3 regions of the Paenibacillus sp. GD4 genome follow, and region 2 is predicted to be linked to each of the others. Evidence: a T-box and tRNA genes for the amino acid it is inferred to sense, from the RefSeq annotation. Region 2 holds a T-box; the other regions hold tRNA genes.

Region 1 (7,088 bases), 1.4 Mb from region 2:
GTGAGAAGCCGGAGCCGCAGCGAAAGCGAGTCTGAATAGGGCGAATAAGTACGTAGACGTAGACCCGAAACCGTGTGATCTACCCCTGTCCAGGGTGAAGGTGCGGTAACACGCACTGGAGGCCCGAACCCACGAATGTTGAAAAATTCGGGGATGAGGTGGGGGTAGCGGAGAAATTCCAATCGAACTCGGAGATAGCTGGTTCTCCCCGAAATAGCTTTAGGGCTAGCCTCGGGTGATGAGTCGCGGAGGTAAAGCACTGATTGGGTGCGGGGCCCGCCAAGGGTTACCAAGTCCAGTCAAACTCTGAATGCCGCAGACTTTAACCCGGGAGTCAGACAGTGAGTGCTAAGATCCATTGTCAAGAGGGAAACAGCCCAGATCATCAGCTAAGGTCCCCAAGTGTGTGTTAAGTGGGAAAGGATGTGGAGTTGCAAAGACAACCAGGATGTTGGCTTAGAAGCAGCCACCATTGAAAGAGTGCGTAATAGCTCACTGGTCGAGTGACTCTGCGCCGAAAATGTAACGGGGCTAAACACACCACCGAAGCTATGAGTCCAATTATGGGCAGTAGGGGAGCGTTGTAACAGCGGTGAAGGTTGATCGTGAGGACAGCTGGAGCGGTTACAAGTGAGAATGCCGGTATGAGTAACGAAAAGACAAGTGAGAATCTTGTCCGCCGTAAGCCTAAGGGTTCCTGAGGAAGGTTCGTCCGCTCAGGGTAAGTCGGGACCTAAGGCGAGGCCGAAAGGCGTAGTCGAAGGACAACAGGTTGAAATTCCTGTACCACCGTGAACCGTTATGAGCAATGGGGTGACGCAGAAGGATAGTGACGCGGACTGATGGATGTCCGTCCAAGCAGCGAGGCTGGTTAGTAGGCAAATCCGCTAACCGTAAGGCTGGGCTGTGATGGGGAGCGAAATTCAAGTAGCGAAGGTCATGAGTTCAAGCTGCCAAGAAAAGCCTCTAGCCAGGGAGAAGGTGCCCGTACCGCAAACCGACACAGGTAGGCGAGCAGAGCATGCTAAGGCGCTCGGAAGAACTCTCGTTAAGGAACTCGGCAAAATGACCCCGTAACTTCGGGAGAAGGGGTGCCTCGGTAGGGTGAATAGCCCGAGGGGGCCGCAGTGAAAAGGCCCAAGCGACTGTTTAGCAAAAACACAGGTCTGTGCGAAGCCGCAAGGCGAAGTATACGGGCTGACGCCTGCCCGGTGCTGGAAGGTTAAGGGGAGCGGTTAGGGGTTAAACCCGAAGCTGTGAACCGAAGCCCCAGTAAACGGCGGCCGTAACTATAACGGTCCTAAGGTAGCGAAATTCCTTGTCAGGTAAATTCTGACCCGCACGAATGGCGTAACGACTTGGGCGCTGTCTCGACGAGAGATCCGGTGAAATTTTAATACCTGTGAAGATGCAGGTTACCCGCGACAAGACGGAAAGACCCCATGGAGCTTTACTGCAGCTTGATATTGGACTTTGGTACGATCTGTACAGGATAGGTGGGAGCCTAGGAAGCCGGAGCGCCAGCTTCGGTGGAGGCGCCGTTGGGATACCACCCTGATCGTATCGGAGTTCTAACCTGGCACCATTAGCTGGTGTGGGGACAGTGTCAGGTAGGCAGTTTGACTGGGGCGGTCGCCTCCTAAAGAGTAACGGAGGCGCCCCAAGGTTCCCTCAGAATGGTTGGAAATCATTCGAAGAGTGCAAAGGCATAAGGGAGCTTGACTGCGAGACAAACAGGTCGAGCAGGGACGAAAGTCGGGCTTAGTGATCCGGTGGTACCGAATGGAAGGGCCATCGCTCAACGGATAAAAGCTACCCTGGGGATAACAGGCTTATCTCCCCCAAGAGTCCACATCGACGGGGAGGTTTGGCACCTCGATGTCGGCTCATCGCATCCTGGGGCTGAAGTAGGTCCCAAGGGTTGGGCTGTTCGCCCATTAAAGCGGTACGCGAGCTGGGTTCAGAACGTCGTGAGACAGTTCGGTCCCTATCTGTCGCGGGCGTAGGAAATTTGAGAGGAGCTGTCCTTAGTACGAGAGGACCGGGATGGACGTACCGCTGGTGTACCAGTTGTCTCGCCAGAGGCACGGCTGGATAGCCAAGTACGGAAGGGATAAGCGCTGAAAGCATCTAAGCGTGAAGCCCCCCTCAAGATGAGATTTCCCAGTATGTAAGACCCCTTGTAGACGACGAGGTAGATAGGTTCGGGGTGGAAGCGCGGCAACGTGTGGAGCTGACGAATACTAATCGGTCGAGGGCTTATCCTATAAAGCATATGACATTTGCTGAAGTTTCGAATCCAGTTTTCAAGGCGCAAGTCGCTTTGAAACATTATTCCCTGATAGCTCAGTTGGTAGAGCACTCGACTGTTAATCGAGTTGTCACAGGTTCGAGTCCTGTTCGGGGAGCCATATGGAGAGGTGTCCGAGCTGGCCGAAGGAGCACGATTGGAAATCGTGTAGGCGTCACAAGCGTCTCGAGGGTTCGAATCCCTCTCTCTCCGTAGCAATACCTTATTAAGAAAGAGTTATAAGGCCCGTTGGTCAAGGGGTTAAGACACCTCCCTTTCACGGAGGTAACAGGGGTTCGAATCCCCTACGGGTCATAGCAATACCCTTTAATGAGAACCCTTGGGTTCGTCGGAGCATAAGCTTCGATAGCGATACTTCGCAGTCTCATCACGTAGTGATGAGTATCCCCTACGGGTCATAGCAATACCTGGAGGCTTAGCTCAGCTGGGAGAGCATCTGCCTTACAAGCAGAGGGTCGGCGGTTCGATCCCGTCAGCCTCCACCATATAAGATTTACACGACGCGGGGTGGAGCAGCCCGGTAGCTCGTCGGGCTCATAACCCGAAGGCCGCAGGTTCAAATCCTGCCCCCGCAACCAATTTTTATTGCGGAGCCGTGGTGTAGAGGCCTAACATGCCTGCCTGTCACGCAGGAGACCGCGGGTTCGAATCCCGTCGGCTCCGCCATTTTTTATTTTAACTAGGCTCGGTAGCTCAGTCGGTAGAGCAGAGGACTGAAAATCCTCGTGTCGGCGGTTCGATTCCGTCCCGAGCCACCTTTATAATTTCATACTTGCCGCTGTAGCTCAATTGGTAGAGCAACTGACTTGTAATCAGTAGGTTGGGGGTTCAAGTCCTCTCGGCGGCACCATTGCTTTACCTGGAGGCTTAGCGAAGTGGCCAAACGCAGCAGACTGTAAATCTGTTCTCGTACGAGTTCGGTGGTTCGAATCCATCAGCCTCCACCAGTTCATTTAGGGGCATAGTTTAAAGGTAGAACAAAGGTCTCCAAAACCTTTGGTGTGGGTTCGATTCCTGCTGCCCCTGCCAATTTTTTTCTGTCTCAGCTGTGGCGGTCGTGGCGAAGTGGCTAACGCATCGGATTGTGGCTCCGACATTCGAGGGTTCAATTCCCTTCGATCGCCCCATTTTAATTAAACCTTTGATGGGGATTAGCCAAGCGGTAAGGCAACGGACTTTGACTCCGTCATGCCTAGGTTCGAATCCTAGATCCCCAGTTTTATATTATGCGGAAGTGGCTCAGTGGTAGAGCATCGCCTTGCCAAGGCGAGGGTCGCGGGTTCGAGTCCCGTCTTCCGCTCCATAATTTTTTTCATGGCGCCATAGCCAAGTGGTAAGGCAGAGCTCTGCAAAAGCTTTACCCCCAGTTCGAATCTGGGTGGCGCCTCCATTCTTTTAAGCCGGAGTGGCGGAATCGGCAGACGCACAGGACTTAAAATCCTGCGGTGGGTGACCACCGTACCGGTTCAAGTCCGGTCTTCGGCACTTTAGCAACTTCATATTGTGTGCCCTTAGCTCAGCCGGATAGAGCGTTTGACTACGAATCAAAAGGTCAGGAGTTCGAATCTCTTAGGGCACGCCATTAGCCGGTGTGGCGGAATTGGCAGACGCGCGCGACTCAAAATCGTGAGGGAAACCGTGGGGGTTCGAGTCCCTTCACCGGCATCAAAAGCCCGAGAATCTTATCTAATAAGATTCCCGGGCTTTTTTCCATGTAAGAAATCTTACTTTTTCCTGGATTCGCCGAGCAGATCCGGTAACGTGACAAGCTTATACCCGCGTGACTGTAGTGTTTGGATGACATGAGGCAGGGCGTTCACCGTGCCGGAAAGATCTTGTCCCGGACCGCCGCCGGAATGCTGGAGCACAATAGAACCCGCTTTGGTATGTTTCAAAATATTGTCTGAAACTTGCGATTCTGACAGCTGGCGCCAGTCGTTGGAATCCACATTCCAATTGACTATACGGTAATTATGCTCAGAGGCCCATAACAGCTGGGATTCGCTGATTTCCCCATAAGGTGGTCGGATAAGACGTGGTGTATAGCCGCAGAGCTTCTCTAGTATCGATTGGGTTCTCATAATTTCCTGCTGGAAGGCATCATCCGACAATTTCGTAAGCAGCTTATGGTCATATGTATGGTTTCCGATCACATGACCTTCGCTGACAATCCGCTTTACCATATCCGGATGCTTGGCCGCTTGAGTTCCGACAAGGAAGAAAGTGGCCTTTACCTTGTGTTTTTTCAATGTATCCAGAACTTGGGGAGTAAAGGTTGTATCCGGTGCGTCGTCAAAGGTAAGGGCAACTTTTTTGGAGCTTGAGGAGCCCTTTAAAAGTAAGAGATCTGGGTACTTCCTAACAAGTTGAGATAAAGATAGCTTTCTTGTTGACGAGACCTGTTTCTGTTGAGAGACAGGCTTTTCTTGCTTTTTCTCACGCTTTTGAGGAGCAGGCGGTTTGGGTTCCTTGATTGGGGCAGGAACGGGCGCTGCTTCGGGTTGCGGAACCGGTGCGGGTTGTTCCGGCAGTACCTTTGGGGCTTCCGAAACGGGTGAGGCACCTATTCGCTCCTCCGATTGAGGAGAAACCATATTGTCAGGCTGCTGCAGCGCGTCCGGGAAATACTCCTTCGACTGCTGAGGTGATGTCTGTGGAGCAGGACGCGTTGTTTGGGAACAAGAGCATAAGGTCATAGCAAGGAGTAAGAAAGCAAAAGTCGCACACCGCATGTTAGAACGCTCCAAGATCTTCTCCTCCTTTGGCATTGTCGGTTTAGTTTTTGACGAAACCGGGGAGATTATCCTGAAACAACATGTGTTGTGCGACTTTCTGTATCAGGTTAAGAAAATGCCTTCATAAATCATTTTGAGAGCCACAATAAGGAATGTAATGCGCAGAACCCAGAGCAGCTTTTTACTGCTGAGCTTCCCGGCGATCTTGGCTCCGAGCCAGCCACCGACAATTGCACTTGGAGCTAACCCCAATACCATCCATAGATCTACCTCTCCTAAGCTTAGCTTGGTGAAGGTCCCTGTGAGGGAGGAGAGGAAAATAACGAACATGGAGGTAGCAGTAGCAACGTGGGGCGGGTAACGAAACAGCAGAACCATAGCCGGCACAAAAAGCGAGCCACCGCCAATGCCAAACAATCCGGATATAAACCCGACACCTAAGCCGATGAGCAGGGCTGGGAGAATGCTGTAGCCATATTCAAAGCTCTGGCCGCTTGCGTCGGTATAGGTACGTTGGATGCCCCATTTCACATTCAATGGCTTTAGCTTATCGCGAAGAATCATTAGGATCGCCATCGCCAGCATGAAGAACCCGAAGCTAAGCTGAAAGGATTTCGCATTCACGAATTGTGTAGTATAAGAGCCAAGCATGGCACCCGGACCGCAAGTGATAAAGTAAATCCAGCCGCTGCGAAAATCGACGCGTTTCTGCTTCACAAAGGTGAAGGTGGAGGACATGGCCGTGAAAACAAGAACGGCTAGTGAAGTGCCGACGGCCGTTGTTACATCGACAGGATGGCCTAGAATGAGCGGACCGAGATAAACGAGTGCAGGAACAATGATGATGCCGCCGCCCAGCCCAACCAAGCTTCCCAAAGTGGCTGCAAGCAAACCGACAACGGTATAAAATAAAAAGCTCAAAATCAGACCTTCTTCCTGTGTTATAGGTGAGTATTTATATACTATATAACACGGGAGAAGATTTTATCAATGAAGCTGTGTTTTGTTCGGCAAATAATGAAGGGACCGTATAAAACGGATCGTCCGGGTTTTGGCGCGCATGACGATGGAATGGGTTTCCGCTTGCTGATCGGCAAGGTAGCGCACGCCACCAAGGATTTCTCCTGGAGTGATGCCGGTCGCAGCAAAAATGACATCCTCAGTTCCGATCATATCCTCCATGGTCAGGAGCTTGCGCGGATCTTGAATGCCCATGTCGAGGCAGCGGTTCCATTCCGATGGCTCCGATGCCATCAGCCGGCCTTGTAGCTCCCCTCCCAAGCAGCGAAGAGCCGCTGCGGCAAGTACTCCCTCCGGTGCTCCCCCTGAGCCGACATAGAGATCAATACCCGATTCGGCCATCGCAGGAGCCATGGCACCGGCTACATCCCCGTCGCTCAAGAGCTTGATTCGTACACCGGTGTCACGAAGGGTTTGAATGTGAGTCCGATGCCTCTCGCGGTCCAATATGGACACGGTAAGATTGCTGAGAGGCTTTCCCAAAATAGCCGCGGCTTTCGTTAGCGTCATCTCCAGAGGATCGTTTAAGCTGAGCTTGCCGGCCAAGGCAGGTCCTACGGCAAGCTTCTCCATATACATGTCCGGAGCGTGAAGCAGGTTGCCTTTACCGGCAATCGCTACGACGGCAAGCGCATTATGCAGTCCTTTCGCTACCAGCTCCGTACCTTCCAGGGGATCCACGGCAACATCAACCTCAGGGCCTTGTCCGTTACCGACGGATTCTCCGATATATAGCATCGGTGCCTCATCCATTTCTCCTTCCCCTATAACGACCGTTCCTTGTATAGACACCGAATCGAACATGGCTCGCATGGCGCTTGTTGCCGCTCCATCCGCCTCATTTTTATCCCCGCGTCCCATCCAGCGCGCTGCCGATAAGGCGGCCAGCTCGGTGACTCTTACGACCTCAAGTGCAAGCTCTCTTTCCATACGAATCCCACTCCCATTTATATACTAATAATGACTTATTGGAATAAATATAACACACTACATCGAAAATAGTACATATTAAATTGCGTAAC
Region 2 (7,088 bases):
CGTCTGGAGGACAGTGAAGCGGTAGCGATCGTAACGACACCTGCCTTATTGTCGCGCGTACCGGCAAGCGAGCTGCCGAATCTGAAGCACATCATTCTGGTAGGTCAGGATATCGAGCTGCAAGCCGGTCAGGTTGATTTCCATAAAGAGATGGCAGAGGCATCGGAAGAACTCGCTATCGAGTGGGTGGACCGCGAAGACGGGATGCTGATTCATTATACCTCGGGTTCGACAGGGAAGCCCAAAGGGGTTTTCCATGTTCATAACGCGATGCTGCAGCATTACTATACAGGGCGCGTCGTACTGGATTTGCAGGCTGACGATGTGTACTGGTGTACGGCCGACCCAGGCTGGGTAACGGGTACCTCCTACGGGATCTTCGCTCCTTGGCTGAACGGGGCTACGAATGTCATTCGCGGTGGCCGCTTCAGTCCTCAGGACTGGTACCGGACCATTGAGAAATATAGCATTACAGTGTGGTACAGCGCACCTACGGCATTCCGAATGCTGATGGGAGCAGGGGACGAGGCAGTCAAGCAATTTAATCTCTCCAGCCTGCGTCATGTGCTCAGCGTCGGAGAGCCTCTGAACCCTGAGGTTGTTCGCTGGGGACTTAAGGTGTATGGGCAGCGAATTCATGATACCTGGTGGATGACGGAGACCGGGGGTCAGCTGATCTGTAATTATCCTGCTATGGCGATTCGGCCTGGTTCGATGGGTAAACCGATCCCTGGGGTGGATGCAGCGATCATTGACGATGCCGGCAATGTGCTTCCTCCATATCGCATGGGCAACTTGGCCGTGAAAACACCTTGGCCTTCGATGATGCGCAAGATTTGGAAAAATCCTGCAAAGTACGAAGAATACTTCCGGATCCCGGGCTGGTACATCTCCGGTGATTCTGCGTATATGGACGCTGACGGATACTTCTGGTTCCAAGGCCGTATTGATGACGTCATCAATACAGCCGGAGAGAGGGTAGGTCCGTTCGAAGTAGAAAGCAAGCTGGTGGAGCATCCGGCTGTTGCTGAGGCAGGCGTTATCGGAAAGCCTGATCCTATGCGGGGCGAAATCATCAAGGCGTTTATCGCGCTGCGTGAAGGCTATGCGCCATCCGATGAGCTTAAAGCGGATATTGCGAAGTTCGTGAAGGAAGGACTATCGGCTCACGCGGCTCCGCGTGAAATTGAATTTAAGGATAAGCTGCCGAAGACACGAAGCGGGAAAATCATGCGCCGTGTACTTAAGGCTTGGGAGCTTAATCTGCCGACAGGCGATCTGTCAACCATAGAGGATTAATCGAAAAAGGCTGATTCGCTAAGTGATGTCACTTAGAACGAATCAGCCTTTTTACTCAATTTACTTATATCGAACCGGAGTGCTTGGTTTGGATTCACCAGCGCCATTCACGGCTGCGATCCGATAAAATCCTTCATACTCGGCGGCATAATACTTAAACTCCGCTGCATTATTTACGGTACCGATTTTGGTGTAGGGGCCATTCTCCTTCTGACTGAAATAAATGACGTACTGCTTTACTTGTTCTTTATCCGAAGCTTCTTTCCATTTGAGCTCAATGCCGGCGCCGCTAGACTTGATGGAAAGCCCGGATGGTGTGGAAGGGGCTTCTTTCGGCGCTGCCGCCGTTCCACCAGGAGTCGGCTTTCCTGGATCCGTGGCCGAACCGTTGTCAGGAAGCTTCATAGGATTCCCGTCTGCCTGGTTCATGAAGAACAGATCCACTGAGGTACCGTCGGTGAAAGCGACCTTGCTCGGTGCCGATTCTTTGCCGGCTACGTCTACTGCAGTTACATAATAGCCGTATATTTGCGTACCGGGCGCCCCCGAATCGGTAAACTTGGTTTCGTTACCTGCATGGATAACCTTGCCGGCCATCCGCTCAAAATTACCTTTGCCAACCGATCGATATAAACGGTAACCCACCGTATCCGGGCTATTGCTGGCTTGGAATGTAATGGTACTTGTGTTCTCAGCATGGGTTGCCACTACAGTCGTCGGAGCATTCGGCACCTTCCCGTCATCCGACCGCGGATCAACCTCAGAAGGGGCGTCATCGTCATAATCCGTCGGCTTATAAAAGTCGAGAGGTCGCTGCCGATCGGCCGGCAGCCTGTTGATGATTTGTGACAGCTCCTTCAACAGGGAGCTTACGGATTTCGGACGTTTGATTACCAGCTTTTCTTTAACGAAATCGGCCGGTGTGCCAGGCTGGGCGATATAATTGATTCCGTTAAACGGAATGATAGCCTGCTGGACCATCGCGTTGTCTTCTTCCGTAGGCAAATATTTTTTATTGAACAAATCCGTGGTCAGCTTATTGGACTTCGTAACTAATTCGCTTGGAAGCTTGCCGGATACGCTGGATACGGTAGCTTCCACTATCGCCTCCGGACGCTCGAACTTCTTCGTAGGAAACAGCTCGGGCTTCAGATCTATAGCATTATTCATTGCCATAGCCCAGATGTTCTTCGCCCGGTTCGTTCCATCCGTCCGCTTGCTCAGCTTATGGATGGGTAGGTCATACCCTGCCCATACGCCGAGTGTGATATCCGGCGTATATCCCATGAACCAAGCGTCTGCGTCATCCTGAGTAGAGCCCGTTTTTCCGACGATCGGCATCTTTCCATAGTACTTAAATTTCTTCATCAGGTCCGTCGCCGTTCCGGAGGTAACAACGGTGCGCATCATATCCGTGATTAAGTAGGCGGTTTCCTCCGAGAACGCCACGCTTGGCTTCAGATCGTGCTGGAAAATGACCTTGCCGTGCGAATCGGTGATCTTGCGGATCATAAAGGCTTCATTGTAAACGCCTTTGTTCCCCATCGTTGCATAGGCATTCGTCAACTCGCGAACGGACACGCCGTACTTCAAGCCGCCAATTACCCCCGTCTGTGCGACATAGTCGTCCTTCGTAATGGACTGGATGCCCATTTTTTTGGCGAATTCCCAAGCCTGCTGAATGCCCACGTCCTCCACAAACAGCTTGATGGCAGGAATATTATACGATTGATTTAATGCTCTCCTCGCCGTAATCAAGCCGTGATAGCCGTCATCCCAGTTCTCGGGAATATGGTAGCCGGCTTTTGTTCCGTCCTTCAAAATAAGCGGAACGTCATCGATGACGGATGCGGGCTGAATCAAGCCCTTTTCCATAGCAGGTATGTACGCGGCGACCGGCTTCATCGTAGACCCGGGCTGCCTGAATGCTTGAGTGGCATGGTTCAGCTGTCCTTTGGTAAAGTCGCGGCCCTCAATCATAGCCAGAATGGCGCCCGTCTTGCTTTCCATCATGACCGCTCCGATCTGCTCTATGCCTTTCGTCGGATCGTCCGGAGAAAAGTTTTTCGGCTCGTCGGCAATAGCGCGCAGCGCCTCGTAAATCTGCTTGTCAATCGTGGTATAAACATGGTAGCCGCCGCGGGACAGCTGGCTTTGCATATTTTTCAGCGCTTCATTATAGGCCTCGGGATTTTTCTGCGGATCCAGCTTCGGTTCCTGTACCTGCAGCAGAGCCTTGGCCGCTTCCTTCTCCACCTCGATCATGAGGTAAGGGTAGGTAGTGTAAGCCTTCTTCTGCGGCTCGGCAAGCGAGCTCTTCAGGTCGAAGGCGAGCGCCTCCTGATACTGCTGCTCCGTGATCTTGTTTTCCTCCAGCATCCGCTTTAGAACAAGCTGCTGGCGCTGTACGGCACGCTTGAAGGCAGCGCCGTCAAATTGCCCGCGGCTCGTGAACGTAGAGTAATTGCTTGGCTGCTGCGGAAGTCCGGCCAGATAAGCCGCCTGGGCCACATTGATTTCCTTCAGGTCCTCAATGTTAAAGACTCCCTTGGCTGCAGCTTTGATGCCATACAGCCCGTACCCGGCTGCACCGTTGCCGTAAGGAATTTTGTTCAAGTAGGCAAGCAGAATCTCCTCCTTGGACATAAGGCGCTCGAGCCGTAGGGACAGGAAGATTTCCTTGGCCTTCCGGCTGTCATCCCGGTCCAGCGTCAGGAAGACACGGCGTGCCAGCTGCTGTGTGATCGTACTTCCGCCGGTTTGCACATCCTGATTCAGCAGCTTCTGAACGACCGCCCGCGCCAGCCCCTTGAAATCGATGCCGATATGATTGTAGAACTCATTGTCTTCAATGGCGAATACCGCATCAAGCACCACCTGCGGAATATCATTGATTTCGGCGAGGCGGCGGTCCTCCTCCGAACGAAGCTGACCGACGACCTCATCGTCACGGAAATAAACGAAACCGGTCAGGGCGTTATCCTGCATCTGTTCCATCATCATTTCCTTGCTTCGAACAGGATCGTCTTTTACCAGCGCGGTGATATACCCAAAGCCTGCGCCGCCGGCGAGAAAGCCGCCAAGCAGACCGATGACGAACAGCACCTTGAAGGTGATCCAGCAGTATTTACCGATTCTCAGAAATATTTTTTTATAATCAGTTCGCTTCTTTTCTGTCTCCATAGAATACAAGTCCCTCCGATAAGTAAAAAAAGCATTCTTTCCCATTATACCACAGTGACGCATGGATGGACACAAACGTTCTTATGACCTGCCGGCCGATAACCGGATGATGAACTCTCGAGGCCGCTTATGCAATACACTATAGGAACTAGGAACTACGGGTTTGACAACCGTTTCGACGTTGTGGTATAAATAACGTTAACATATGGAATGCGTTGATGGACATGAGTAGGGTAAGGTGCAAGTCAAGCAGAGAGCCGGTGGCTGGTGTGAACCGGTGGCAGCCCTTATGCCGAATTACCGTCCGGAGCAGAAGAGGGGAACCACGCTAAGCGTGCAGTAGTCTCTATCGGGTTCACGGCCCTTATCCGTTCAAGTGAAAGTCCTTACGTTACACGCTTTGTGAACTGGACTTTAATTAGGGTGGTACCGCGAGTTCAAAGCCTTCTCGTCCCTTTGGGATAGAAGGCTTTTTTATTTTGTAAAGGAGAGAGAAGCCAATGAGTTTACTGCAGGATTTGGAGTTCCGTGGATTGATCCACCAAATGACCGACAGAGAAGGTCTGGAGAAAAAAATGAATGAAGGACCGATCGCGCTTTATGCGGGCTTCGACCCGACGGCGGACAGCCTGCACCTGGGGCATTTGCTGCCGATTCTGACGCTGCGCCGCTTTCAGCTGGCCGGACATATCCCGATTGCGCTTGTGGGCGGAGGCACCGGCTTGATCGGGGATCCGAGCGGACGGTCTACCGAAAGGTCGCTTAACTCTAGTGATATCGTAGCGGAATGGACGGAGAGACTGAGACAGCAGTTATCTCGTTTCTTGAGCTTTGAGGCGGAGGGCAATGCCGCTCAAATGGTCAATAACTTTGACTGGCTGGGCAATTTGAACGTAATCGGCTTTTTACGCGATATCGGTAAAAACTTCACTGTAAACTACATGCTGGCGAAGGATTCCGTTGATTCCCGTCTGGAGAAGGGGATTTCGTTCACCGAGTTCAGCTACATGATTTTGCAGGCTTATGACTTCTTTAAGCTGAATGAGGACAACAACTGCTCGTTGCAAATCGGCGGAAGCGACCAATGGGGGAATATCACCGCAGGTCTTGAGCTGATCGGGAAAACGACAAGCCGCCAAGCGTTCGGCATGACCATGCCGCTCATTACGAAGAGTGACGGCACGAAGTTCGGAAAGACGGCAGGTGGCGCCGTATGGCTCGATCCGGCGAAAACATCGCCGTACCAATTTTACCAGTTCTGGGTCAACACAGACGATAATGATGTCATTAAGTTTCTGAAATACTTTACGTTCCTCAGCCCTGGTGAGATAGAGCAGATGGAACTTCAGGTAAAGGAAAGCCCTGAGAAACGGGAGGCACAGCGCGTGCTGGCTAGCGAAATGACTGAGCTGGTACACGGCAAGGAAGCGGTACAAAGCGCGATCAAAATCTCCGAAGTGCTGTTTAGCGGCAATGTCGGTTCGCTGAATGCAAGTGAAATCGAGGAAGCGTTCAAGGACGTGCCGTCGACGGAGATTGCAGAAAACACCGAAATCGGACTCATTGATCTGCTGGTGGAGGTCAAGGCGGCTCCATCCAAGCGGCAGGCGCGCCAGGATATCGAGAGCGGAGCGATTTCCATCAACGGCAATAAGGTGACGGATTTGGAGAAGCGAATTGGTTCGGATGACCGGATCGAAGGGCGCTACCTGGTGCTCCGACGCGGGAAGCGTAACTACTACATGGTGAAGTTTATTTAAACAGCAAAGGGCTGTTCTCGGGCTTAATTGTCCCGGGAGCAGCCCTTCGTTATATCCTGAAGAAAAAAAGAGCCCTGCATCCACAGGATGCCAGGGCTCTCCATATTAACGGCTGTAGAACTCGACGATTTGCTTCTCGTCGATCTCTTGAGCAAGCTCGGAACGCTCAGGGAAGCGAACGAAACGGCCTTCCATTGCGCCTTCGTTGAACTCGAGGTAAGCAGGAAGGTAGTTGCGGTTAGCAAGAGCTTCCTTCACTACGGACAAGTTGCGGCTTCTTTCGCGAAGACCGATAACATCGCCGGTTTGAACCAGGTAAGAAGCGATGTCAACCTTCTTGCCGTTGACAGTTACGTGACCGTGAGCTACGAGCTGACGAGCACCTGCACGGGAGTTCGACAGACCCAGACGGTATACAAGGTTGTCCAGACGGCTTTCCAGCAGGAACATGAAGTTCTCACCGGCGATACCTTGCAGCTTAGTGGCTTTGTCAAACAGGTTGCGGAATTGCTTCTCGTTCAAACCGTACATGTGACGAAGCTTTTGCTTTTCTTGCAATTGAACGCCGTAGCCGGACAGCTTCTTACGTTGGCCGGGACCGTGTTGACCTGGAGGGAATGGACGCTTCAATTCTTTGCCGGTGCCGCTCAGGGAGATACCCAGACGACGGCTCAATTTAAACTTAGGACCAGTGTAGCGGGACATGTATTGTTGACTCCTTTGTCATGAAAATGATTTGTGTAATGCTATACGGGCGAAGATTGCGCCGATTTTATTTAAAGCTTGTCCCTAAGGCAAGCACCTGACAAGAAGAACCAGCCGCGGTCCTGTCAGTCATAAAACCGA
Region 3 (7,088 bases), on a different contig from region 2:
ACTATGTCGGAAGTGGGCTGGATAACGTGACCGGATTCGGTAATAAACTTTTGCGAACATCCCGTCACATCTCCTGAGTTGCATACGACATATAAGTAAATGGAAATAAGGAAGGAATGTGCACATGGACGATTGCAACTGGCTTGCGGAACAGTTCGAGTCGCACCGATATCACCTGCAGGCGGCGGCATACCGGATGTTGGGATCTCTAAGCGAAGCGGACGACGCTGTACAAGAGTCATGGATACGTCTTAGTCGCACCAATACTAGCGGAGTCGAAAATATGGGGGGATGGCTGACAACCATCGTCTCCAGAGTATGTCTTGATATGCTGCGATCTCGTAAAACGAGGCGGGAGGAACTTGCAAAGGTGGGTCTGCCCGAACCGGTTACTAGTCGACATGACGGAAGCGACCCTGAGCACGAAGCGCTAATGGCTGATTTAGTCGGTCTTGCGATGCTTTCTCGAAGATCGCTCCCATTATAGGGCGTAACGAGGCCTCAGCAAGACAGCTTGCGAGCCGTGCGCGCCGACGGGTTCAGGGTGTCGGTTCAATCTCGGGAACAGCGGAGCTCAAGCAAAAACGAGAGCTTGTCGAAGCGTTCCTTGCCGCATCGCGCGGCGGTGACTTTAGGAAGCTTCTCACGGTATTGGCCCGAATGTCGTGCTCCGGAACGACACCGCTTTGCGCCGGTAGCCAGTGTTCCGGTTGTTCTAGGCTCGGAAGCGGTGGCCAAGCAATTCGCTGGTCGTGCCCAGGGTGCGGACCGGTGCTTGTGAACGGATCTGTGGGCGCCATCGTAGCTCCTCGCGGAAGACTGCTCTTCTTGCTCGAACTTAAGGTAGCGAATGGCAAGATCACCGAGATCGACATGATTGCCGATCAAGAACGGTTTCGTCAAATCGACATTGCCGTTTTGAACGATTGAAAGCCGCTGCAGCATGAAAACAATTCTAACCAGACTCAGACCGGGTAGGCACGCAGAAAATCAAAAAAGCCGCGGATAACCTCCGCGGCTGTATTTTTTGTATGTAATGGAGCGGATGATGGGAATCGAACCCACGCTACCAGCTTGGAAGGCTGGAGTTCTACCATTGAACTACATCCGCACATGGTCGGGACGACACGATTTGAACATGCGACCCCCTGGTCCCAAACCAGGTGCTCTACCAAGCTGAGCTACGTCCCGAAATATATGCCGGTAGAGGGACTTGAACCCCCACGGTTTCCCTCACGATTTTGAGTCGCGCGCGTCTGCCAATTCCGCCATACCGGCTTATTATGGCGTGCCCTGAGAGATTCGAACTCCCGACCTTTTGATTCGTAGTCAAACGCTCTATCCGGCTGAGCTAAGGGCACATGAAAGAAAGGCACCAACCAGATTCGAACTGGGGGTAAAGCTTTTGCAGAGCTCTGCCTTACCACTTGGCTATGGTGCCAAAAGAAAAACCAAAGCGGAAGACGGGACTCGAACCCGCGACCCTCGCCTTGGCAAGGCGATGCTCTACCACTGAGCCACTTCCGCAAGAATGCAGTCGAGAGGACTCGAACCTCCACGGCTGTTACACCACTAGAACCTGAATCTAGCGCGTCTGCCAATTCCGCCACGACTGCATATAGAGTTGATGGTGCGGTTGAGAGGACTCGAACCTCCACGAGCGTACGCCCACTACCCCCTCAAGATAGCGTGTCTGCCATTCCACCACAACCGCATAAAAAGTGAGTCATGTAGGACTCGAACCTACGACACCCTGATTAAAAGTCAGGTGCTCTACCGACTGAGCTAATGACTCATGAGATACACTGGGGATCTAGGATTCGAACCTAGGCATGACGGAGTCAAAGTCCGTTGCCTTACCGCTTGGCTAATCCCCACTACTGATTAAAGGGCGATCGAAGGGAATTGAACCCTCGAATGCCGGAGCCACAATCCGGTGCGTTAGCCACTTCGCCACGACCGCCATAAAAGTAAGGGAGTCAAAAACTAACTGGTGGAGGCTGATGGATTCGAACCACCGAACTCGTACGAGAACAGATTTACAGTCTGCTGCGTTTGGCCACTTCGCTAAGCCTCCGTGTGAAATGGCGGAGCCGACGGGATTCGAACCCGCGGTCTCCTGCGTGACAGGCAGGCATGTTAGGCCTCTACACCACGGCTCCGCGATAATTGGTTGCGGGGGCAGGATTTGAACCTGCGGCCTTCGGGTTATGAGCCCGACGAGCTACCGGGCTGCTCCACCCCGCGTCGTGTATTTCTTATATGGTGGAGGCTGACGGGATCGAACCGCCGACCCTCTGCTTGTAAGGCAGATGCTCTCCCAGCTGAGCTAAGCCTCCAGATGTGGGGTGACCCGTAGGGGATACTCATCACTGTCTGATAAGATGCGAAGTATCGCTATCGAAGCTTCTTAATCCCTTGACCAACGGGCCTTCAAACGGAGAAGGAGGGATTCGAACCCTCGAGACGCTTGTGACGCCTACACGATTTCCAATCGTGCTCCTTCGGCCAGCTCGGACACTTCTCCATATATGGCTTCCCGAATAGAACTCGAACTTGTTACAGCTCGATAATCTGTCGAGTGTTGGTGGGCCCTAGTGGACTCGAACCACCGACCTCACCCTTATCAGGGGTGCGCTCTAACCAGCTGAGCTAAGGGCCCTTGAAACTAAAAACTCCCACAAACGTGGGAGCTCGTGCTTGGCGACGTTCTACTCTCCCAGGACCCTTCGGTCCAAGTACCATCGACGCTGGAAGGCTTAACGGTCGTGTTCGGTATGGGTACGCGTGGTTCCCTTCCGCCATCATCACCAAACCGGATTTTTCGTTAGAAAATATCCATCAAGGCTTGCACCTTGAAAACTGGATTCGAAACTTCAGCAAATGTCATATGCTTTATAGGATAAGCCCTCGACCGATTAGTATTCGTCAGCTCCACACGTTGCCGCGCTTCCACCCCGAACCTATCCACCTCGTCGTCTACAAGGGGTCTTACATACTGGGAAATCTCATCTTGAGGGGGGCTTCACGCTTAGATGCTTTCAGCGCTTATCCCTTCCGTACTTGGCTATCCAGCCGTGCCTCTGGCGAGACAACTGGTACACCAGCGGTACGTCCATCCCGGTCCTCTCGTACTAAGGACAGCTCCTCTCAAATTTCCTACGCCCGCGACAGATAGGGACCGAACTGTCTCACGACGTTCTGAACCCAGCTCGCGTACCGCTTTAATGGGCGAACAGCCCAACCCTTGGGACCTACTTCAGCCCCAGGATGCGATGAGCCGACATCGAGGTGCCAAACCTCCCCGTCGATGTGGACTCTTGGGGGAGATAAGCCTGTTATCCCCAGGGTAGCTTTTATCCGTTGAGCGATGGCCCTTCCATTCGGTACCACCGGATCACTAAGCCCGACTTTCGTCCCTGCTCGACCTGTACGTCTCGCAGTCAAGCTCCCTTATGCCTTTGCACTCTTCGAATGATTTCCAACCATTCTGAGGGAACCTTGGGGCGCCTCCGTTACTCTTTAGGAGGCGACCGCCCCAGTCAAACTGCCTACCTGACACTGTCCCCGCACCCGATCAGGGTGCCAGGTTAGAACTCCGATACGATCAGGGTGGTATCCCAACGGCGCCTCCACCGAAGCTGGCGCTCCGGCTTCCTAGGCTCCCACCTATCCTGTACAGATCGTACCAAAGTCCAATATCAAGCTGCAGTAAAGCTCCATGGGGTCTTTCCGTCTTGTCGCGGGTAACCTGCATCTTCACAGGTATTAAAATTTCACCGGATCTCTCGTCGAGACAGCGCCCAAGTCGTTACGCCATTCGTGCGGGTCAGAATTTACCTGACAAGGAATTTCGCTACCTTAGGACCGTTATAGTTACGGCCGCCGTTTACTGGGGCTTCGGTTCACAGCTTCGGGTTTAACCCCTAACCGCTCCCCTTAACCTTCCAGCACCGGGCAGGCGTCAGCCCGTATACTTCGCCTTGCGGCTTCGCACAGACCTGTGTTTTTGCTAAACAGTCGCTTGGGCCTTTTCACTGCGGCCCCCTCGGGCTATTCACCCTACCGAGGCACCCCTTCTCCCGAAGTTACGGGGTCATTTTGCCGAGTTCCTTAACGAGAGTTCTTCCGAGCGCCTTAGCATGCTCTGCTCGCCTACCTGTGTCGGTTTGCGGTACGGGCACCTTCTCCCTGGCTAGAGGCTTTTCTTGGCAGCTTGAACTCATGACCTTCGCTACTTGAATTTCGCTCCCCATCACAGCCCAGCCTTTCGGTTAGCGGATTTGCCTACTAACCAGCCTCGCTGCTTGGACGGACATCCATCAGTCCGCGTCACTATCCTTCTGCGTCACCCCATTGCTCATAACGGTTCACGGTGGTACAGGAATTTCAACCTGTTGTCCTTCGACTACGCCTTTCGGCCTCGCCTTAGGTCCCGACTTACCCTGAGCGGACGAACCTTCCTCAGGAACCCTTAGGCTTACGGCGGACAAGATTCTCACTTGTCTTTTCGTTACTCATACCGGCATTCTCACTTGTAACCGCTCCAGCTGTCCTCACGATCAACCTTCACTGCTGTTACAACGCTCCCCTACTGCCCATATATGGACTCATAGCTTCGGTGGTGTGTTTAGCCCCGTTACATTTTCGGCGCAGAGTCACTCGACCAGTGAGCTATTACGCACTCTTTCAATGGTGGCTGCTTCTAAGCCAACATCCTGGTTGTCTTTGCAACTCCACATCCTTTCCCACTTAACACACACTTGGGGACCTTAGCTGATGATCTGGGCTGTTTCCCTCTTGACAATGGATCTTAGCACTCACTGTCTGACTCCCGGGTTAAAGTCTGCGGCATTCAGAGTTTGACTGGACTTGGTAACCCTTGGCGGGCCCCGCACCCAATCAGTGCTTTACCTCCGCGACTCATCACCCGAGGCTAGCCCTAAAGCTATTTCGGGGAGAACCAGCTATCTCCGAGTTCGATTGGAATTTCTCCGCTACCCCCACCTCATCCCCGAATTTTTCAACATTCGTGGGTTCGGGCCTCCAGTGCGTGTTACCGCACCTTCACCCTGGACAGGGGTAGATCACACGGTTTCGGGTCTACGTCTACGTACTTATTCGCCCTATTCAGACTCGCTTTCGCTGCGGCTCCGGCTTCTCACCTTAACCTTGCGCGTAAACGTAACTCGCCGGTTCATTCTACAAAAGGCACGCCATCACTCATTAACGAGCTCTGACTTCTTGTAAGCACACGGTTTCAGGTTCTTTTTCACTCCGCTCCCGCGGTTCTTTTCACCTTTCCCTCACGGTACTGCTTCACTATCGGTCACCAGGGAGTATTTAGCCTTGGCAGATGGTCCTGCCGGATTCCGACGGGGTTTCACGTGTCCCGCCGTACTCAGGATCCGTCTAGAGTCTCGGTTGCTTTCGGTTACGGGGCTGTTACCCACTTTGGCCGGCCTTTCCAGACCTGTTCGCCTACCAACCTGCACTCACATTGACGTCCTACAACCCCAAGGGGCAAGCCCCTTGGTTTGGGCTGTTCCGCTTTCGCTCGCCGCTACTGACGGAATCACTTTTGTTTTCTTTTCCTGAGGGTACTTAGATGTTTCAGTTCCCCTCGTCTGCCTCCTACACAGCTATGTATTCACTGTGTGGTACGTGAGTATTACCTCACGCGGGTTCCCCCATTCGGACATCCCCGGATCAAAGCCTGCTTACGGCTCCCCGAGGCATTTCGTCGTTCGCCACGTCCTTCTTCGGCTCCTGGTGCCTAGGCATCCTCCGTGTGCTCTTATTAGCTTAACCAATCGTTCGAATGATCTTGGTTCTCCGTTCCGTTGCGCTACGCACAAAGTCACTCCAAACTCAAGACATTCTCACTAGCAGCTAAAAGATTGATGATCTCGCATGCGCTCAATCATCACATCGTATAGATGTTTCGACATTTTGCTTTGTTTCGATATCCAGTTTTCAAGGAACAAAAGTTCTGAAAGGCATTGCACCTTTCAAAACTGAACAACGAGGTGAGTGATTTTAATGTCCGATGGCCTGCAGCCATCATGGACTCCATAGAAAGGAGGTGATCCAGCCGCACCTTCCGATACGGCTACCTTGTTACGACTTCACCCCAATCATCTACCCCACCTTCGGCGGCTGGCTCCTTGCGGTTACCCCACCGACTTCGGGTGTTGTAAACTCTCGTGGTGTGACGGGCGGTGTGTACAAGACCCGGGAACGTATTCACCGCGGCATGCTGATCCGCGATTACTAGCAATTCCGACTTCATGCAGGCGAGTTGCAGCCTGCAATCCGAACTGAGACCGGCTTCTAAGGATTCGCTCCGGATCGCTCCTTCGCTGCCCGTTGTACCGGCCATTGTAGTACGTGTGTAGCCCAGGTCATAAGGGGCATGATGATTTGACGTCATCCCCACCTTCCTCCGGTTTGTCACCGGCAGTCACTTCAGAGTGCCCAACTTAATGCTGGCAACTGAAATCAAGGGTTGCGCTCGTTGCGGGACTTAACCCAACATCTCACGACACGAGCTGACGACAACCATGCACCACCTGTCTCCTCTGTCCCGAAGGCCTGCCCTATCTCTAGGACATTCAGAGGGATGTCAAGACCTGGTAAGGTTCTTCGCGTTGCTTCGAATTAAACCACATACTCCACTGCTTGTGCGGGTCCCCGTCAATTCCTTTGAGTTTCACTCTTGCGAGCGTACTCCCCAGGCGGAGTGCTTACTGTGTTTACTTCGGCACCAAGGGTATCGAAACCCCTAACACCTAGCACTCATCGTTTACGGCGTGGACTACCAGGGTATCTAATCCTGTTTGCTCCCCACGCTTTCGCGCCTCAGCGTCAGTTACAGTCCAGAAAGTCGCCTTCGCCACTGGTGTTCCTCCACATCTCTACGCATTTCACCGCTACACGTGGAATTCCACTTTCCTCTCCTGCACTCAAGTCTCCCAGTTTTCAGTGCGAACCAGGGTTGAGCCCTGGGCTTAAACACCAAACTTAAAAGACCGCCTGCGCGCGCTTTACGCCCAATAATTCCGGACAACGCTTGCCCCCTACGTATT

What was found. The T-box of region 2 lies ahead of tyrS (tyrosine--tRNA ligase). A T-box ahead of a tRNA ligase gene usually reads a tRNA of that ligase, here a tRNA-Tyr.
Region 1: it has a tRNA-Tyr gene. The T-box ahead of tyrS (tyrosine--tRNA ligase) is inferred to sense a tRNA for this amino acid. The anticodon was not compared.
Region 3: it has a tRNA-Tyr gene. The T-box ahead of tyrS (tyrosine--tRNA ligase) is inferred to sense a tRNA for this amino acid. The anticodon was not compared.

The regions. Positions count from the first base shown of each region.
Region 1 is NZ_JAVCYK010000001.1:3,303,611-3,310,698, forward strand. Features, by position in the region: rRNA gene RAC89_RS15895 (23S ribosomal RNA) at 1-2,267, shown strand, start outside; tRNA gene RAC89_RS15900 (tRNA-Asn) at 2,336-2,411, shown strand; tRNA gene RAC89_RS15905 (tRNA-Ser) at 2,415-2,503, shown strand; tRNA gene RAC89_RS15910 (tRNA-Glu) at 2,534-2,605, shown strand; tRNA gene RAC89_RS15915 (tRNA-Val) at 2,721-2,796, shown strand; tRNA gene RAC89_RS15920 (tRNA-Met) at 2,813-2,889, shown strand; tRNA gene RAC89_RS15925 (tRNA-Asp) at 2,901-2,977, shown strand; tRNA gene RAC89_RS15930 (tRNA-Phe) at 2,994-3,066, shown strand; tRNA gene RAC89_RS15935 (tRNA-Thr) at 3,086-3,161, shown strand; tRNA gene RAC89_RS15940 (tRNA-Tyr) at 3,173-3,258, shown strand; tRNA gene RAC89_RS15945 (tRNA-Trp) at 3,267-3,340, shown strand; tRNA gene RAC89_RS15950 (tRNA-His) at 3,363-3,438, shown strand; tRNA gene RAC89_RS15955 (tRNA-Gln) at 3,457-3,528, shown strand; tRNA gene RAC89_RS15960 (tRNA-Gly) at 3,540-3,614, shown strand; tRNA gene RAC89_RS15965 (tRNA-Cys) at 3,628-3,701, shown strand; tRNA gene RAC89_RS15970 (tRNA-Leu) at 3,711-3,796, shown strand; tRNA gene RAC89_RS15975 (tRNA-Arg) at 3,817-3,893, shown strand; tRNA gene RAC89_RS15980 (tRNA-Leu) at 3,897-3,976, shown strand; gene RAC89_RS15985 (polysaccharide deacetylase family protein) at 4,036-5,058, opposite strand; gene RAC89_RS15990 (sulfite exporter TauE/SafE family protein) at 5,149-5,967, opposite strand; gene glpX (class II fructose-bisphosphatase) at 6,034-6,996, opposite strand.
Region 2 is NZ_JAVCYK010000001.1:4,721,904-4,728,991, forward strand. Features, by position in the region: gene acsA (acetate--CoA ligase) at 1-1,299, shown strand, start outside; gene RAC89_RS22330 (transglycosylase domain-containing protein) at 1,360-4,482, opposite strand; T-box leader at 4,689-4,941, shown strand; gene tyrS (tyrosine--tRNA ligase) at 4,983-6,242, shown strand; gene rpsD (30S ribosomal protein S4) at 6,348-6,947, opposite strand.
Region 3 is NZ_JAVCYK010000002.1:1,204,718-1,211,805, forward strand. Features, by position in the region: gene RAC89_RS28090 (sigma factor) at 197-487, shown strand; gene RAC89_RS28095 (hypothetical protein) at 545-781, shown strand; gene RAC89_RS28100 (hypothetical protein) at 790-930, shown strand; tRNA gene RAC89_RS28105 (tRNA-Gly) at 1,038-1,111, opposite strand; tRNA gene RAC89_RS28110 (tRNA-Pro) at 1,115-1,191, opposite strand; tRNA gene RAC89_RS28115 (tRNA-Leu) at 1,199-1,278, opposite strand; tRNA gene RAC89_RS28120 (tRNA-Arg) at 1,285-1,361, opposite strand; tRNA gene RAC89_RS28125 (tRNA-Cys) at 1,371-1,441, opposite strand; tRNA gene RAC89_RS28130 (tRNA-Gly) at 1,456-1,527, opposite strand; tRNA gene RAC89_RS28135 (tRNA-Leu) at 1,533-1,616, opposite strand; tRNA gene RAC89_RS28140 (tRNA-Leu) at 1,629-1,714, opposite strand; tRNA gene RAC89_RS28145 (tRNA-Lys) at 1,723-1,795, opposite strand; tRNA gene RAC89_RS28150 (tRNA-Gln) at 1,806-1,877, opposite strand; tRNA gene RAC89_RS28155 (tRNA-His) at 1,891-1,963, opposite strand; tRNA gene RAC89_RS28160 (tRNA-Tyr) at 1,992-2,077, opposite strand; tRNA gene RAC89_RS28165 (tRNA-Asp) at 2,086-2,162, opposite strand; tRNA gene RAC89_RS28170 (tRNA-Met) at 2,171-2,247, opposite strand; tRNA gene RAC89_RS28175 (tRNA-Val) at 2,264-2,339, opposite strand; tRNA gene RAC89_RS28180 (tRNA-Ser) at 2,439-2,527, opposite strand; tRNA gene RAC89_RS28185 (tRNA-Ile) at 2,586-2,662, opposite strand; rRNA gene rrf (5S ribosomal RNA) at 2,699-2,815, opposite strand; rRNA gene RAC89_RS28195 (23S ribosomal RNA) at 2,899-5,811, opposite strand; rRNA gene RAC89_RS28200 (16S ribosomal RNA) at 6,079-7,088, opposite strand, start outside.